3 regions of the Cohaesibacter sp. ES.047 genome follow, and region 2 is predicted to be linked to each of the others. Evidence: predicted binding sites of a transcription regulator. Region 2 holds the regulator's gene; each other region holds the start of a gene.

Region 1 (6,092 bases), 650 kb from region 2:
TGTGCTTGATCTTGATCTGACCGCTCACACCGACAAGACCACGGTGTGCAACCTGGCCCATCACAGCTATTTCAACCTTGATGGCTCTGCGACCATTCACGATCACGTCCTGCAGGTGAACGGGGATCGCTATACGGTTTCGGATGAAGAGTGCATTCCGTCCGGCGAAATTGCGTCGCTTGATGGTCACCCGCTCGACTTCCGCAAGCCCAAGCGCGTTGGTGATGTGATTGCCATCACATCGATCATCGACAACAATATCTGTTGTGAAGAGGGTGCTGGTACGCTGCGTAAGCTGGCCGCTTTGTCGAGCCCGAAATCGGGGGTTTCCGTTGAGGTTATGAGCACCGAGCCGGGGCTTCAGATCTATGACGGCATTCATATCAAGACCGACGTGCCCGGGCTTGACGGGTTCAAGATGGGTACCAACGCGGCCTTTTGCATGGAACCCCAGATCTGGCCGGATGCGGTGCATCACGCCAATTTCCCGCAGCCGATCCTTCGGCCCGGAGAGACCTATCATCAACACACGCAGTACGTCTTCTCCAAGGCCTGAGCATTCAAGCGAAATGCCGACTTAATCAAGCAAAAGCCGCCCTCATGCTGTGAGGGCGGCTTTTCATCTTTTCGGCGAGCAGCCTTGCTCTGGTCTTTGCCCAGTGCTGCGCACTCCGATGCTGAGGGGTCAGGCGGCGGCGACCTTTTGCAGGAAGTCGTCGATCACATTGCGCATGTCATGGGCGACATCGGCCACGGTTCGGGACGCGCTCTCCACTTCATGGGACGATTGCATCGTCTGCTCAGCAGATTGTGCTACGCCGGAGATGTTGCCGACGATGTCCTGAGTGCGGTCCGCTGCTTCATGGATGTTGTGGGAGATCTCGCTGGTCGATGCATTCTGTTCATGGACAGCGGCACTGATGGCGGTGGTGAATTCGCTGATCTCGCCCATCTTGGTTGCGATGGCGCGAATGGCTTCCATCGAGTCGGTGCTGGACCTTTGAATTGCCTGAATGCGTGTCTCGATGTCTTTGGTGGCCTGACCGGTCTGATGGGCCAGATTCTTGACCTCGGCCGCTACAACTGCGAAGCCCTTGCCGGTTTCACCTGCACGGGCCGCTTCGATGGTCGCATTGAGGGCCAAAAGATTGGTCTGTTCGGCAATGTCGCGGATCAGAGAAATGACTTCGCCTATGTGTTCCGCCGCGCTTGCAAGCCCTGCAACCTTCTTGTCGGTCTCGCGGGCTTCATCCGTTGCTGCTGATACCAGATCATTGGTGCGCACCACCTGCTCACCGATCTCTGCGATCGAGGCCGTCATTTCGGTGCTTGCCGCGGCCATCGTCTGGACGCTTTCGGCGGAACTGGCTGACGCTTCGTCTGCCGAACGCGCCTGTTCTGATGTTGCCGAGGAAATGTTGTTCAAGGCAACCGCCGACGCCTGCATGGTCGATGCGTGGGTCGATACTGTCTCAAGGGATTGCTGGATCTTCGAGCGGAAGTCGGCAAACAGGGCATCAATCGTTTCCTGACGCTTGAGTTGTTGCTCGATATGCTCCTTGCTTTCCTGCTCCAGTTTTCGCCGGGCGGCGGCATTGTCCTTGAAGATTGAAACGGCACGCGACATGGCGCCGATCTCGTCTTGTCTGTTCACGCCGTTGGCTTCGACTGTGAGGTCGTCTTCAGCAATGCGCAGCATCGCGGAGGTCAGGTTCCTGAGCGGCCGGGTCAGCACTCTGCTCAAGGCGACCATCAAAAGGCCGATGGTCAACAGGAAGAAGGCGATCTTGGAGCCAAGGCCCATCCACGAAGCGGTCTCACGGGTGCTGTCGAGTTCAGCCTTGGCCGCGCTCATGGTGGCATTGTAGTCTCTTGTCTGGGCTTCGGCGTCGGCCTTCTGTTGCTCGCTTTGTGCAACAAGGCTGGCCTGCTCGGCTTCGAGTGTCTTGGTAAGCTGACCGATCTGTTGCTCGGACTTGGCACGAAGGACGAGCAACTCCTCATTTGGTACTGCAACCTCAAGAATGCCGCGCACTGGTTGGGCTGGGTCATGGCAGCTTTGGCAATCCTCGTCATTCTTCAGAATGAAGTAGGAATAGGCGATGGGGATCGTGTTGCCGTCCTCGTCCTTGATCTCTGCTTCAAGGCTCTCGTGGTTTGAGTTCTTGGACAAGGCCTGCTTGAGGGTTTTCATACGGTTTGAGGGAATGGTAACGGCTTTTTCAGCGTCCCGCGGTTCATAAACCTCAGCATCGATGAAGCGATTGACCGCCTCGATGGTCTTGTTGTCACGGAACGCCAGTTCACCGCTGTCTCGCCAGATGTTGATCGCGGCGATCTGGTCATTCTCGAGCAATGTGTCGATCTGATCGAGGGCTGTTTCGGCCTCGCCGGACAGCATTGACGCTCGCACCAGAGATGCCACGGACATGGAAATGCCGTACCGCTCGCCATCAAGATAGGCTTGCTTGCGTTCGCTGACCGCTTTGAGTTCATGAGACGCAAGGGCATGGTTCACATGCTGATTTTCGGCCTTGGAATCAAGCAGGCCGTTCAACAGTTTTTGGATCTGGGCGTCCTTCTGTGAAACAACCGAGCGCATCTGTTCGCTGAGGGCTTCCGTACTTTCGTAAACACTGCTGCTGATCGACTGATTGAGCAGCGTGTCAGCAATGAAGACAAAGGCGACCAATGTGAAAACGGTCGCGATAATTTTCATGCTGAGTGATCTGAATTTGCTCATCTGGGCGACGTCCCCCCGTAAATTCTTTTGTTCGTGAATCGCGGTCAAAATGGCGAGCTTCAGAACTTCATGATGTCTGAAAGTAATAGAGCATTAATTAGATAAAATATTCTTAAGCAGAACTACGGTTATTGAGCAGAATTGGCGGAAAGCCTTGCCTTTTTGGACGCACTTGTCCCGTTTCCTAGAACTCTTCGACTTTTGTTTGATAGTCGATTTGCCGCACGTAGTTTCGCGATGGGACAGGGTTTTGCACAATGTCGTCCTGAATGTGTGAGCCTCCATTCTCACTGCTGATTAGCCCTTTTGCGATTGCTTTGGGCCTTGGATGAGCGGGCTTTTCCTTTTGATATTTGTACAAGTCTCAGCGTGGCTGTGTCCTGTCAGAGGGCAAATTCCCAAAAGAGCAAGGGTGATTGTTACGCAAGTGTCATGAACGGCTCCTAGGTTGCGGCCATCATCTTGATCGGGAGTTTCAGTGATGAATAAATCTATTCTTATGGCAGCAACCCTGCTGCTTACTTCTTCTGCTGCCTTCGCAGCTGATTTCAAACAGGCTGACAATCAGTGGTTCAAAGACGGTCAGGCGACCGTCAAGATGCTGATGGGCGTTCAGCCAATCACCGAGAAAGCCAAGAACATCATTCTGCTGATTGCAGATGGCAATGGCATCGGCACCAACTATGCGACCCGTCTTTATCAGGGTCAGCAGATGGGCAAGCTGGGCAGTGAACATGTATTGCCGCAGGATGCTTTGCCGCATGTTGCAATTGTCAAAACCTACAATACCAACGCGCAGACCCCTGATTCCGCTGGGACGGGCACCGCGTTCCACACCGGCGTGAAAACCAAAGCCGGTGTTCTTGGCGTTGACGAGACGCTGGCTCGTGGCGATTGCTCCGGTGTTGACGCTGCGACGGTGACCAATGCTGTTGAGTTCTTCTCCGGCATTGGCAAAGAGATCGGTGTGATCTCCACCGCACGCCTCACCCATGCGACCCCGGCATCTGCCTACGCGCACTCTGCCGACCGCAACTGGGAAGCCGATTCCTACCTGCCGGAAGGCTGCGGCCAGAAAGACATCGCTGTTCAGCTAATCGATGCCATGAAGTCCGGCTCTGTCGATCTGGCTCTGGGCGGCGGTCGTCGCAACTTCATCGCCAAAGACGCGAAAGATGAAGAAGGCAAGGGCGGCAAGCGTACAGATGGCAAAAACCTCATCGAAGAAGCCAAGGCTGCTGGCATTCAGTATATCTGGGATGACAAAGGCTTTGCTTCTGCCGATTGGAGCAAGCCGGTTCTTGGCCTGTTCGAATCCTCCCACATGAAATATGAAGCCGACCGCACCGGTGAGCCTTCTCTGGCCGAAATGACTGCAGCCGGCATCAATGCTCTCAAAGACTCCGAGAATGGCTACTTCCTGACCATCGAAGCGGGCCGCGTCGACCATGCCAACCATGCTGGCAACGCTGCGCGTGTCGTCACCGACGGTGTTGCCTTCGCTGATGCGATCGCAAAAGCGGTTGCAATGACCGACCCTGAGGAAACCCTCATCGTCGTCACCGCCGACCACGAACATGCCATTGCCTTCAACGGCTATTGCGGTCGCGGTTCCAACGTCCTTGGTCTTTGCTACGACATCGACGGGGCTGGCACCAAGCATTCCGACAAGCCGCTGACCGGCAAGGATGGCAAGCCATACACCGTGATGGGTTACCTCAATGGTCCCGGCTCGATCATCGGCGAAGATGGCACTGGGTCCCGCCCTGACGTTACGCAGGAAGAGGCAACCGACATCGACTATGTTCAGCAGTCCCTGATCCCGCTGTCTTCTGAATCCCACTCCGGTGAAGACGTTGCCGTTTATTCTCGTGGTCCTTGGTCTCACCTGTTCGACTCCACCATCGAACAGAATGTCATCTTCCACGTTATGATGCACGCTGCGACCGCAGAGTAGTCTTCGCGATACTCAAACAGGGAAGAGGCGCAATGTTGCGCCTCTCCATCCATCTGCAGACAGGTTTGTTTCATGTTGGACCGACGCACCCTTCTCAAAGGCACTGCCTTCGCCGCGGCTTCGAGCATTCCGGGATTGACGATCTTATCGTCTGCTCTGGCGGCACCTCCTCAGATCAAGTTGCGTGACCTCTACAACAAGGACATGTCCTTCTCCGATTTTGCCAAGGAGCACGACGGCAAGATCATTCTTGTGAACGGCTTCATGGCTCCACCACTGAAGGCGGAATCGAAATTCTTCGTGCTGACCAAAATGCCGATGGCGGTGTGTCCCTTTTGTGAACCGGAGACTGATTGGCCCGATGACATTCTGGCTGTCTATGCGCGCCGAACCGTCGATGTGATCCCGTTCAATCGTAAGATCATCACGCAGGGGCGTTTGCAACTGGGCGGTTACTCGGATCCGGAAACCGGATTTTACAGCATGGTTCGGCTAGAAGACGCCAAATACGAGCGGGTCTAGACCATGGGTTCACTTCCCCTCAAAGTCCGTGATCTTGTCGTTGGTGGTGATGGCGGCCGAACGCTGTTGTCCATTGATGCGCTTGATGTGAAGCCCGGCGAGACCCTTGGCATTCGCGGACCCTCCGGGGCTGGCAAGTCGACCCTGCTGTTCGCGCTTGCGGGGCTTGCCAGGATCAAATCCGGTCAGGTGCTGTGGGGGGAGAGCGATCTTGCCACCATGCGTGAAGAGGCGCGGGCGCGCTTTCGCCGGCAGAGCCTTGGCATGATCTTTCAGGATTTTCTTTTGTTCGAAGAGCTGGATGCGCTGGCCAACGCAACGATTGCCGTGGGGTATCTTGATGTTGCCCGGCATGCCGATCTTTATCAAACCGCGAGCGCAACGCTGGAGCGGCTCAAAATCTCCCAAACTGAAAGTCGGACCATTGCGAGTTTCTCGGGCGGTGAACGGCAAAGGGTCGCCATCGCGCGTGCTCTGGCCCATGAGCCGGCGGTCATTCTGGCCGATGAACCCACCGCCAGCCTTGATCGGTCTGCCGCTGATCGGCTGATCGAAGATCTCGTTGCTCTGGTGCGTGAGGAGAATAAAACGCTCATTGTCGTCAGCCATGACCTGCATCTGCACGAGCGGATGGATCGGGTCGTCGAGATTGTTGATGGCACGATGGTTGGTGAGGTGAGCCATGGATGATCTCTTCTATTGGCTCTCGGGCTATTGGGACATGCTGCCAAATGGCATGCAGGATGCTCTGTTGCTGCTGGTCTATCTTCTGCCGACCCTGCTGATCGGCTTTGTTGTGGTCCGCGGGATGCGTCCGCTGCCGCTCGTCAGGGCGATGTTGTGGCAGTTCCGCTGGTCCAATCTGGTGTT
Region 2 (6,092 bases):
GCCGTCCATCGTGTTTGGTCTTCTTGGCCTTGCGGTCTTCATCAACTTTGCCGGACTGCCGCGCTCTGCGTCGGTGGTCGGTGGTCTGGTGCTGACCCTTATGACCCTGCCAACCATCATCATCGCGACACGTTCGGCACTCAAGGCGGTTCCGCCGTCGATTCGGGAAGCGGCTCTTGGTGTTGGTGCCTCCAAAACCCAGGCGATCTTCCATCACGTGCTGCCGCTGGCCTCCCCCGGCATCCTGACCGGGACCATCATCGGTCTGGCGCAGGCGCTTGGTGAAACGGCTCCGCTGCTGATGATCGGTATGGTCGCTTTCGTGAAGGATTATCCGGTCACGCCGTTTGATCCGGCGACGGCCCTGCCCGTCCAGATCTACATGTGGGCGAACTCTGCGGAGCGTGCCTTTGTGGAGCGGACTTCGGCGGCTATCATGATCCTTCTGGGTTTCTTGGCCATCATGAATATTTCTGCGGTGCTTCTGCGTCGCCGCTTCGAGCGTCGCTGGTAACCCCAGCGGCGTGTGCACCCTACGCGTTGTTTAGCCTTTTGATCCCATGCCCCTCGATGGCAGGATCAGGCTGAAAGAGGACATAGAAAGCATGAACATGCAGGACACTAACACCACAGTTCAGCAGGATAGCAATATTCGCAAGAATCCGATCAAGATGTCCGGTGAAAAAGTCACTGTTCACTATGGACAGAAACAGGCCCTGTTCGACGTCGATCTTTTGATCGAGGAAAACAAGGTAACCTCACTCATCGGTCCATCGGGTTGCGGCAAGTCCACCTTCCTGCGCTGCCTCAACCGCATGAACGACACCATCGATATCTGTCGCGTCGGCGGCAATATCAGACTGGGCGACTTCGATATCTACGATCCATCCGTCGATGTCGTCGAGCTGCGCGCCCGTGTCGGCATGGTTTTCCAGAAGCCCAACCCGTTCCCGAAAAGCATTTTCGAGAATGTGGCGTATGGGCCGCGCATCCACGGCCTGTGCCGGAATAAGACCGAGATGGAAGAAGTGGTGGTCTCGTCACTTCAGAAAGCCGGCCTTTTCGAAGAGGTGAAGGATCGCCTTGATGAACCGGGGACGGGTCTGTCCGGTGGCCAGCAGCAGCGTCTGTGCATTGCCCGCGCGATTGCGGTGAGCCCTGAAGTCATCCTGATGGATGAACCCTGCTCGGCTCTTGACCCGATCGCCACGGCGAAAGTGGAGGAATTGATCGACGAATTGCGTGAGAACTACACCATCGTCATCGTGACCCACTCGATGCAGCAGGCGGCTCGTGTTTCACAGCGCACCGCGTTCTTCCATCTGGGCAATCTGGTGGAGGAAGGTCCAACCGATCAGATCTTCACCAACCCGGTAGATCAGCGCACTCAGGACTACATCACAGGCCGCTTCGGCTAACAGACACTTTCGTTCGCCTGTCTTTCCGGTCCGGCACATGGCTGTCCCGCGGACCCGGTCGGCGGAAAACAAGCGAACACAAGGAGAGAAAACAAATGTCCGATCACATTGTCTCGTCTTATGACGATGATCTACGCGAGCTGACCGGTCGTATCGCCGAAATGGGTGGTCAAGCCGAACGCATGGTTGAGGAAGCGGTCAACGCGCTTGTTCGCCTTGATATGACGGTTGCCAACACCACGATCGCCAGCGATCAGGCGATCAACAAGCTCGATCAGGAGATCGAGGAGAAGGCCGTTTTGACCATTGCGCGCCGCCAGCCGATGGCGCAGGATCTGCGCCACATCATTGCGGCCTTGCGCATCTCGATCGATCTGGAGCGCGTTGCTGACCTTGGCAAGAATATTGCCCGCAACGCTCTGGCCCTTGAAGGACGCCCCCAGCCCAAGCATTTCCTGCATGGGATCGAGCATATGGCCGAGTTGACCCTCGACCAGCTCAGGGCCGTGCTTGATGCCTATACTGCTTTGGACGAGAATGCCGCCTTGGCAATCGTCGCCAAGGACAAGGATATCGATGCGCTTTACAACTCGCTGTTCCGCGAATTCCTGACCTACATGATGGAAGATCCGCGCAATATCACGATTTGCACGAACTATCTGTTTGCCGCAAAGCATCTGGAGCGCGTCGGCGACCACGCCACCAACATCGCCGAGACCATCTTCTACGTGAAGACCGGGCGGGCGATGGAAGACCGGCCTCTCTGATAGACTTTAAAAGCCGCGCTTTTGACGGCGCGGTCAATGCCGGTTTCAACCAAACATGACATGGCGCTCACCCTGATGCGCCATGCAGACGTCCAAGACCTGATCCTGCTGGCTGAACGCCTCAATCGCGCGTCAGCCCGGATCCTTAGAATGCGGAATGAATGGCTATGAGCCCAAATGTCATGATTGTGGAGGATGAAGAAGCCCTCAGTCTTCTTCTTCGTTACAACCTAGAAGCAGAAGGCTATCAGGTTGAAGTGATTGCCAGAGGGGATGAAGCGGAAAACCGGCTTCAGGAAACCCTGCCCGATCTGCTGCTGCTTGACTGGATGCTGCCGGGCCTGTCCGGCATCGAGTTGTGCAGACGCTTGCGTGCCAAACCCAAAACGCTGAAGCTGCCGGTTATCATGCTGACAGCGCGCGGCGAGGAATCCGAACGCATCCGTGGGCTATCCACCGGGGCAGACGACTATGTGGTCAAACCCTTCTCGGTGCCTGAATTGATGGCCCGTGTGCGCGCGATCCTGCGCCGTGCAAGCCCGGATCTGGTGGCTACCATTCTCAAGGCTGGCGATCTGGAACTCAACCGCGAGACGCATCGTGTCAAACGCTCCAACCGCGAGGTCAATCTCGGGCCGACCGAATATCGCTTGCTCGAATTCCTGATGCAGAACCCGGGGCGTGTCTATTCCCGCGAGCAGTTGCTGGATGGCGTCTGGGGGCATGATGTCTATGTCGACGAACGCACGGTCGATGTGCATGTGGGGCGTCTGCGCAAAACCATCAACCGGGGGCGCGCCAAGGATCCGATCCGCACGGTGCGCGGCTCCGGCTACAGCTTTGACGATCAGTTTTCCGTCGAGTAGCCCCGAAGCGCGCACATGCGTCAGCCTTGATTGCAGAAACAAAAAACCCCGGCTCCCCTGACAGGAACCGGGGTTTTTCATGTTTTTCAGACTCTAGCAATCAATCTGAGGTGCGCGCACGGAGCATGGAGAACAAAGTGCGACGTTTGGGGGCAGTCGGCTTGGGCTCGACGAACGAGCGTTTCACGGTTGCCTGTCGTTTCACCTTGCTCACGGTTTTTGCGACCTTGCTGCGCTTGTTGGGCTTGGTCAGGACGATGAAGTCAGTGCCCTGAGGCGTTGTTTCCCGGCTGAAGCCGCGATCCGAAATGGTCAAGGACGCCCCGTTGCCGACAAGATGATTGATCTGGGCGCGGATATCCTCCGGAATGATCACGCGATCGAGCACAGTTGCCGCATCAACGCCGCCGGGATGCTCTGGATCCTGTTTGACGCCAAGGCGCGCCTGCTGTCTGTCCGACAATTTGTCATCCAGATTAACCGCGAGCCAATTGAGCTTGTCAGGTGCCACCGCGTTGGCGGTAAACAGATGCGCACCCAGCGGAGCCTTAGTGTCGCGGATCCGGATCGGCGCATCGAACAATGGTTTGAAATTGTGCCGAACGAACAGATGACCGGTCGGGATCTTGCCCTTTCCTGCAGCATTGTAGAGATTTTGCAGCAAGGCCTGATCGATACGCGGTTTGGCACCATAGGAACGCTGGTCCATGCTGCCATCCTGTGCTGCGATAAAGGCACGCAGAGCTGCCATTGTGGCGCTGCCAGCAAGGCCATCAACGACGCCCGCATCGTAGCCTAGCTCATTGAGCAGGGTCTGGACTTCCTTGACAACATTGCCCCTAGCCTGACGCGTGATGAAGATACGCAAGGGCTTGTCACTGTGCTTCACGGCTTCGAGCTGATTGAGATAGCGCGCGACCTGATGCGCCGTGGTGTCACGCACCGGGTGCTCATTGAGCAAGGAAATCTTGCCGAGCGCTTCTATTGGTTCGGGCGTTGCTGCAACAGAGGTGACTTGTGCCGCGAGATCATCGACCTCACGAGGCTGAAACAGGTTGGCATGTTCGATTGGTTCGGGCACCGCCTCACGATTGGCGATGATCACGTGAGCGCCGCGCTCGGTGATCGAAAACAGCTGTTTTGCGAACCCGCCAGGCAGGCGAACACAGCCATGCGATGCCGGATAGCCGGGCACGGAATTGGACTGATGCAGAGCGATACCCGACCACGTCAGGCGCTGCATATAGGGCATCGGAGCGCTGTTGTAGAGATTGGAGTAATGACGTCGCCGTTTTTCGAGGATGGAAAAGATACCCGTCGGCGTGGTGTGGCCGCGCTTGCCGGTGGAAACCCGCGAGGTCGCGATTTCTTCGGTGCCTCTGAAGACCCGAGCGCGTTGATCCTTGCGGGATATAATGATCTGGATTGGCAATTCGTATTCGGGGGTCAGCGCCAAAGTATTCACGGGCGATGCAGGCAAGGCTCCCAACATCTGCTCATTGGCCTGTGACAAACCGGTCGTCGCCAGAAGCAAACCGCCTACCAGGCACAGGTATGCCGATTTATTCATTTCACGTTCCCCTCACGCTTCAAACGCCAATGTGCAATATGCTTCCAAAAATAATAAAACAATACTGCACCACTATATCTATTCCGACTTTCCAGACAAGTCGATTTGAAATCTTCGGCACCCGAGACCGGTCACTTTCCAGTCATCACGACCGAACGACTTACCGCATAACTGTCGATCACCGCAAAACACCGACGCTTTGACGAGGTTTTTACGCATTGCACCGAAAGATGACTCACCAACCGGAGCAACCCCGTCACGAAAGCCTAGAGTGACTCAAATGGATGAAGCGCTTCTTAACGACCTGCAACGGCGGCCCCTGTGACCCCGTTTCTTGGGCTTGGCAAAGTCGCGCGTGAGGCTCTGCAAGCATAAACGGTCATCTGGCATGCTGTCGAATGCACTCTTACTTTCACTTTACGCCAACTAAGTTTTCGTTGAAGAAGCAAATTAATATTACACGGTTTTATATAGGTATCTGTAATTGAAACCTTTTTTTTATTTTTTCGGCGGAAGATCTGCGTGAAGCAGTTCATTTTTCTGCCTGCATTTCCTATTTTCATGCGCAGAGGCATTCATGGCCAACAAAATTACGCCACCTTGCTTTGAACGCCGCGTTTCGGATAGCAAAAGTCTGGTCGGCAAAACCGATACACGCGACAGGTTCGGCGACAGTCAGAGATGCCGGGTACAACCGACTGAATGCCATCTTCCAAGAGAAAGCCGCGCCCTATGACCCGTTTGTCCTCTCTTTCTTGTGCGCGGCTTCTGGCCATTGGCGTCCTTGTGCTGCTGAGCGCTGGCATTGGCCTCGACCTTCTGGGTCTTCGAACTGCTGCACTTGGTCTGTTCGTTGTCTCTGGCCTTGCCATGGCCGTGCAACTGCTTCTGTGTCTGAAAGCCGAACGGGCAATCAATAATGTTGCGAACGTGGCGCAGGCGCTGGGCTCTGGTGAGCTGGAAGCACGCGCCGATGAGGCGCTCGAAACCGGTTCGCTCGGCCTGCTTGCGGTTGCCATCAACTATCAGGCCGACCGCTTCGACACCTTCATGCGGGAAGCGGTGGCATCAACCAATGCGATGTCGCGCAACAAGTATTATCGCCGTATCCAGCTTATCGGCATGCCCGGGGCATTCCATGCCTATTCGGAACAGATCAACGACGCGATCATCCGCGTTCAGACACGGATTGAAGACTTTGCTGAAAAGACCGGTCATTTCGAGGAAGCCACCAAGACAATCGCGAGCTATCTCTCGGAAGCCGGCACCCAGATGAACCAGACAGCGACGAACATGACCCGGAGTGCATCGAGCACCAATGAACGCGCCAGCATTGTTGCATCAGCCAGCCACGAAACCTCTGTCAATGTTCAGACGGTCTCGGCGGCCGTCGAGGAACTGAGTGCAAGTTCGGTTGAGATCGGATCCCAGATCGAGCGTTCCGCGAAGGTTGCTGCAGATGCAGTTGCGG
Region 3 (6,092 bases), 1.4 Mb from region 2:
ATCCGCCCCGAACACCATGTCGGGCCGCAGAGCACGAACATCATTGCAGAATTTGATCGAATGATCCCGGTCATGCCGCCGCTTCATGCGCTTGAGGATCAGATTGTCCCCCGACTGCAAGGACAGATGCAAATGCGGCATAAGACGCGCGTCATTGGCAATCGCGTCCATCAGATCGGGATCGGCTTCGACCGAGTCGATGGACGAGATACGCAAGCGCTCAAGCGCGGGCACATGTTTGAGGATCGCCTTGACCAGAGCACCAAGCTTCGGCGTTCCGGGCAAGTCCGCTCCGTAGGAGGTGATATCCACCCCGGTCAGCACAACCTCGCGATAGCCATTGTCCACGAGCTTGGCGATTTGATCGACAATCGGCCCCATGGCAACAGAGCGGGAATTGCCCCGCCCGAAGGGAATGATGCAGAAGGTGCAGCGATGATCACAACCGTTCTGGATCTGAACGAAGGCCCGCGCGCGACCCTCCAGTCCGTCAATCAGATGCAGCGCTGTCTCGCGCACGCTCATGATGTCATTGACGCGGATCTTCTCTGGCGCGGGAACGCCAAAGTCCGGCACGGATTTGTAGCTTTCCGATTTCAGCTTGTCGTCATTGCCAAGAACCAGATCCACCTCGTCCATTTCGGCGAATCGTTCCGCCTCGGTCTGGGCGGCGCAACCGGTGACGATGATCCGGGCATCGGGATTCTCGCGTTTGGCCCGGCGGATCTGCTGGCGCGCCTGACGCACCGCTTCTCCCGTCACCGCGCAGGTGTTCACCAGAATGGCGTTCTCAAGGCCAGCTTCGCCAGCCTGCTTTTTCATGACTTCGGATTCGTATGTGTTCAGCCGACATCCGAAGGTTAAAACCTTGATGGTCATATCCGCTTACCCCGCACTGCCGTCTGGAAGCCTTAGCCAGCTCAGATCATCAAGATTGATCTGGCCAGCATATTCAAGCTCCGTTCCACCGGTCATCAGAATATGATCGTCGCCCTCGCGCCATTCGATGGTGAGATCCCCACCCGGCAAATGCACCAGAACCGTCCGATCACAAAGCCCGATCCGATAGGCCGCGACCGCCGCCGCACAGGCCGCCGTGCCGCAAGCCCGCGTCAGACCGACACCCCGTTCCCAGACCTTCAGAGTTAATTCACCCTTGTTGTGGATCTGAGCCAGCGAGACGTTGGCGCGCTCGGGAAAGATCATGTGATTTTCCAGCATCGGGCCGTTCAGCTCGAGCTGATAGCTCTCGACATCATTCTTGACCCAGAAAATCGCGTGCGGATTGCCGACATTGACCACAGACGGAGTATGAAGGATCGGCGCATCGATCGGCCCGATCTGCAACTCGATGGCGCGCGTATCCTCGAAAGGCTCGGCCAGAGGGATATCCTGCCAGCCGAATTTCGGCACGCCCATATCGACGCTCACCCGATCAGGGTGACCGGTATCACGCGCATTGAGGATGCCGACAACGGTTTCGATGGAGACCGCCGGTCGGCCGGTGTCATCCATCAAAAGCCGCCCGATACAGCGCGTGGCGTTGCCGCAGGCTTCCACCTCGCCGCCATCCGCGTTGTGAATGCGCATGAAGACATCCGCCCCACTGTTTGATGGCTCAAGCGTGATGAACTGATCGCATCCCGGCCCTGTCTCATGGCTAGAAAGCACGCGCACGGCATCGGCCCCCAAATGGGGCTTGGTCTTTCGGGCATCGATCACGATAAATTCGTTGCCAAGACCATTCATTTTCAGAAACTGCACATGCGAGGCCATCGAAGCGAGCCAATCCGGTATTTCGCGTGAAGGGTGAAAGAAATGTCGCGTCCATTCGCGCCATCATTCGCCCTATATGGCGAAGTTCTGCGCAAATTTCCAGCCTTTTCGGCAGATTGCCTCAAGCGTGGCGCAACGAGGCAGGACTCCTACAGCAAAAGCCGCGAAAGGACAATCCCTTCCGCGGCCTGATTCGAGCTGTCGTTGTGATCTTGGCTTACTTGAGACCAGCCATCATCACCTTGGACAGGCGCGCGGCAAATTCCGCCGGATTGCTTGGATGCTCCCCGTCCAGAATGAGCGCCTGATCAAGCAGCAAATGCGCCCCGTCTTCGAGCGACGCTTTGTCCGAAGCGCCTTCGAGTTGATGGGCGAGCGAACGCACCAGACCGTGATCAGGGTTGATCTCCAGGATCGGCTTCAATCCCGCATCCGCACCCTTCTGGCTACGCATCAGCTTCTCGAACTGGCGATCAGGGCCAAACTCAGGCGCAATGATGCAAACCGGGCTGGTTGCAAGGCGCGACGAAATGCGGACATCGGAGACCGCATCGCCCAGCACGTCCTTGACGAAGGTCACAAGCTCGGCAACGGAGCCCTGTTCCTTAGCCTTGTCTTCCTCGCTCTTGTCTTCCTCGGCATCCTCGGTGACCTTCTCGATGGCGTCGAGATCGGCACCGCCCTGGCTGACAGACTTGAAGCTCTTGCCATCAAAACCGAGCGCCGTCTGCACCCAGAAGGTATCAACGGCATCAGACAGAAGAAGCACTTCCACATCGCGGGCCTGATAGCCTTCGAGCTGCGGGCTGGCCAGAATGGCCTCCTTGCTGTCGCCAAGCGCATAATAGATCGAGGTCTGGTTATCCTTCAGATCTTCGACATATTGCGCCAGCGTACGGCTTTCGCCCTTGGTGGTATCGAACCGGACGAGCTTGAACAGTTGATCCCTCCGCTCGGGATCCTCATAAAGGCCTTCCTTCAGCACCGCACCAAAAGCTTCCCACACGGAGGCAAACGTGTCCGCATCCTTGTTGGCAAGCTTTTCGAGCTCAGAGAGGATGCGATTGGTCACACCCTTGGAAATGGCGGTAAGGATCGGGTTGTCCTGCAGCATCTCGCGGGAAATGTTGAGCGGAATATCCTCGCTGTCGACGATCCCGCGCACAAAACGCAAGTAGGCCGGAACCAATTCCGCATCATCGGTGATGAACACCCGGCGCACATAAAGCTTGATGCGGCCCTTGCGGTTGGGGTCGAACAGATCGAACGGCTTGTGCTCGGGCACAAAGGCAAGAACGTTGTATTCAGTGCGCCCTTCGGCGCGGTAGTGGATCGTCAGCGCCGGATCATCGAACTGGCCCGAGCTATACTGATAGAATTCCTTGTACTGCTCTTCGGTGATGTCCGATTTTGACTTGGTCCAGAGCGCGGAGCCGTCCGTCAGCTCGTCTTCTTCCAAAGACTTGGTCTCGTCGTTGATCTGCAACAGCCGGATCGGCACCGGTACGTGAGAGGAGTAGTCGCGAACAACGCGGCGGATGTTCACCGCATCGGCAAAGCTCTTTTCCTCTTCTTTCAGGTGCAGCACGATCTTGGTGCCACGCGGCAGCGCATCCTCATCGCTCGCCTGAGAAAGCTCATAGGAGCCATTACCATCGGACACCCAGCGCCATGCCTCCGCATCACCGGCCCGGCGCGAGACCACCTCGACCTTGTCAGCGACCATGAAGGCGGAATAGAAGCCAATGCCGAACTGGCCAATCAGCGCCGAACCGTCGTCACCGCTACCAAGCTGTTCAAGGAAGGCACGAGTGCCAGACCGGGCAATGGTGCCCAGATTGTCAATCAGCTCGGCCTTGTTCATGCCGATGCCATTGTCGGCAACGGTCAGGGTCCCGGCCTCACCGTCCGGCGACAGGATGATCTTGAAGTCGGGATCATCCTTGATCAGGTCAGAATTGGTCAGCGCCTCGTGGCGCAGTTTCTCGCAGGCATCGGCCGCGTTGGAAATCAACTCGCGAAGAAAGATGTCCTTGTTGGAATAAACCGCATGCACCATCAAATGGAGCAAACGGGAAACCTCGGCTTCGAAAGAATGCGTTTCGGCTTCAGGTACCGCCTGTTGCGTTTGATCCGTCATGAATAGGCCCTTCCCTTGCTGCGCGGCCCAAAACGGGCGCGCACTTTACTTGAATTTGATCGTCGCTGATCCAGAGCGTTTCATTGCTGCCTTGTTTCAAGGCGGCATGACAACGCTCCCATTACAATCCGTCCGTCGGCGCTAGAGCATAAACAATACACTCACGCCGATTTGATCGTCGCTGATCTAGCAACGCAACTGCAAGCTTTCAAGTACGGCATGGCGCGAAAGAGGCAAAAAAAACGGGATGCCGCGAAGGCACCCCGATAAGGAGCTGTTGGGATGTTGACACGCTTGAAAGTACGATCGGCAATAAATCCTGACGAGCCGATCAAGCACATGCCCTGTTGAAACCCTGTCGATGGCTGTGACAGGAACAGGACAAAGAGCCCGGCTGATGCGGTCTGATCAAAGGGGGGCAGGAGCAGACACTTACCAATCAGCCTATACCACGAGGCAACGATATATATATTGGTCCACCGGCATGGCGTTCCAAGGGCTGAAATGAGGCAATTGTGTGATTTTTCATTACAAATCAAGGCAATGTATCCCCTTGTCTGTCTCGCCAGAAACCTTTCCCTTGCGACCAGATCGACGATCGGCTTGCCAAGCGTACTTTTTGCGGCAATCATGGTTTCTACCTGTCAGCACCAAGACGCGCAGGTCGTTGGCTCCCTCGAACACCACAAGGAGGATCGCTTGCTCGATAATGCAGATGAAAGTGTGACTGAACTGGCAAGTCTGCGCCCTGCCACAACCATCATCCACTCCGGATCTCAGCCCCGCCCACCGGCCCAGATCTGTTTTGATCGCAAGGAGTTGATGACGATCCTCAACGCCTATGGACGCATGGTGGCAGCAGGAGAATGGCGCGACTACTCCATCGACACCTTGAAGGATCGGGCGATCTTTTCCATCTATCGACGAACAAGCGAGATGCCGATCTACCGCATCGAGAAAAACCCAAAACTGGCCCGCAAGCAAGGAGCCTACAGCCTGATCGCGCAGCAGGGGCAGATTCTCAAACGCGGTCAGGACCTCGGCACGATCATCAAGCTGCTTAATCAGAAGATGCTCAAGGTCGTGAAGAGCTGAGTAGCTCGAAGAACCGGTTTTTCTGCACTCTCCACCCCCATATATAAGGGGCAAACGAAAAAAGCCGCCCCGAATGGAGCGGCTTCTTACCGATTCTGATATCAGTGCCAGCTGGCGATTAATTGCGATTGCCGAACAGCTGCAGCAACATGATGAACAGGTTGATGAAGTCCAGATACAGACGCAGGGCACCCATGATGGCTTTTTTGCCCATGGTGTCGGCGCTGTCGCCTTCGTAATACATTTCCTTGATCTGCTGGGTGTCATAAGCCGTGAGGCCTGCAAAGACCAGCACGCCGATCACGGAGATAGCAAAAGCCATGGCGCTCGAGGCAAGGAAGATATTGATGATCGACGCAATCACGATGCCGATCAGGCCCATCATCAGGAAGCTACCCCAACCCGAAAGGCTTTTCGTCGTGGTGTAACCATAGAGGCTGAGACCAGCGAAGGAAGCCGCGGTGATGAAGAAAACCTGCGTAATGGACGTCTGAGTGAAGACAGCAAAGATCGAGCTAAGCGACACACCCATCAGGGCGGCATAAACCCAGAACACCATCTGGGCCGTGCTGGCACTCATTTTCTGGATGCGGAAGCTCAGGAACAACACCATGGCGAATGGTGCGAACATGACGACATATTTCAAAGGGCTGTTGAACAGGGTCGCACCGAACTGGGTGACACCAACAACGCTGCCGCCTTCCTGAACGAAGGCCATCGAAAAGATGCCGTAGGCAAACACGCCGGTTACACCGAGCGCGATGGCCATATAGTTATAGACCTTGAGCATGTAGCTGCGCAGGCCCTGATCGATACGCGCCATTTCGGCAGCGCGGCCGCCAAGATGTGCGCTCTGACGGAAATCATTTGACATGGTTTCTCCTCACAAAACTCAAAAGTTCCAACGGTTTGGCTCGCACCCGAATGATCATTCCATAATCGGGCTGCGGCGACCGCAGTGTTAAAGACATAGTTTCAACTGATTATATGGTCAGGAGGCCATAGAAGCTCAAGTCCTTTTTGCCAACTTTAATGAATTCCGACTTAAATTTTTTGTCATCAGTGGAACTCACTGAACAAA

Evidence for each region. Region 2 encodes PhoB, which activates phosphate uptake and scavenging genes when phosphate is short. Its sites were predicted from a motif close to TGTCATNNANCTGTCAT; they were not measured.
Region 1: the regulator PhoB is predicted to act here: its motif matches at 3,161-3,177, upstream of CPH65_RS07375 (alkaline phosphatase).
Region 3: the regulator PhoB is predicted to act here: its motif matches at 4,284-4,300, upstream of CPH65_RS03860 (DUF2794 domain-containing protein).

The regions. Positions count from the first base shown of each region.
Region 1 is NZ_LT907844.1:1,653,451-1,659,542, forward strand. Features, by position in the region: gene CPH65_RS07365 (aldose epimerase family protein) at 1-556, shown strand, start outside; gene CPH65_RS07370 (methyl-accepting chemotaxis protein) at 686-2,719, opposite strand; gene CPH65_RS07375 (alkaline phosphatase) at 3,225-4,700, shown strand; gene CPH65_RS07380 (hypothetical protein) at 4,773-5,222, shown strand; gene CPH65_RS07385 (ABC transporter ATP-binding protein) at 5,226-5,912, shown strand; gene CPH65_RS07390 (ABC transporter permease) at 5,905-6,092, shown strand, end outside.
Region 2 is NZ_LT907844.1:2,304,425-2,310,516, reverse strand. Features, by position in the region: gene pstA (phosphate ABC transporter permease PstA) at 1-514, shown strand, start outside; gene pstB (phosphate ABC transporter ATP-binding protein PstB) at 612-1,418, shown strand; gene phoU (phosphate signaling complex protein PhoU) at 1,514-2,185, shown strand; gene CPH65_RS24840 (hypothetical protein) at 2,222-2,356, shown strand; gene phoB (phosphate regulon transcriptional regulator PhoB) at 2,353-3,051, shown strand; gene CPH65_RS10530 (L,D-transpeptidase family protein) at 3,152-4,621, opposite strand; gene CPH65_RS10525 (methyl-accepting chemotaxis protein) at 5,354-6,092, shown strand, end outside.
Region 3 is NZ_LT907844.1:855,312-861,403, reverse strand. Features, by position in the region: gene mtaB (tRNA (N(6)-L-threonylcarbamoyladenosine(37)-C(2))-methylthiotransferase MtaB) at 1-879, opposite strand, end outside; gene dapF (diaminopimelate epimerase) at 886-1,776, opposite strand; gene htpG (molecular chaperone HtpG) at 1,994-3,916, opposite strand; gene CPH65_RS03860 (DUF2794 domain-containing protein) at 4,547-5,011, shown strand; gene CPH65_RS03855 (Bax inhibitor-1/YccA family protein) at 5,130-5,885, opposite strand.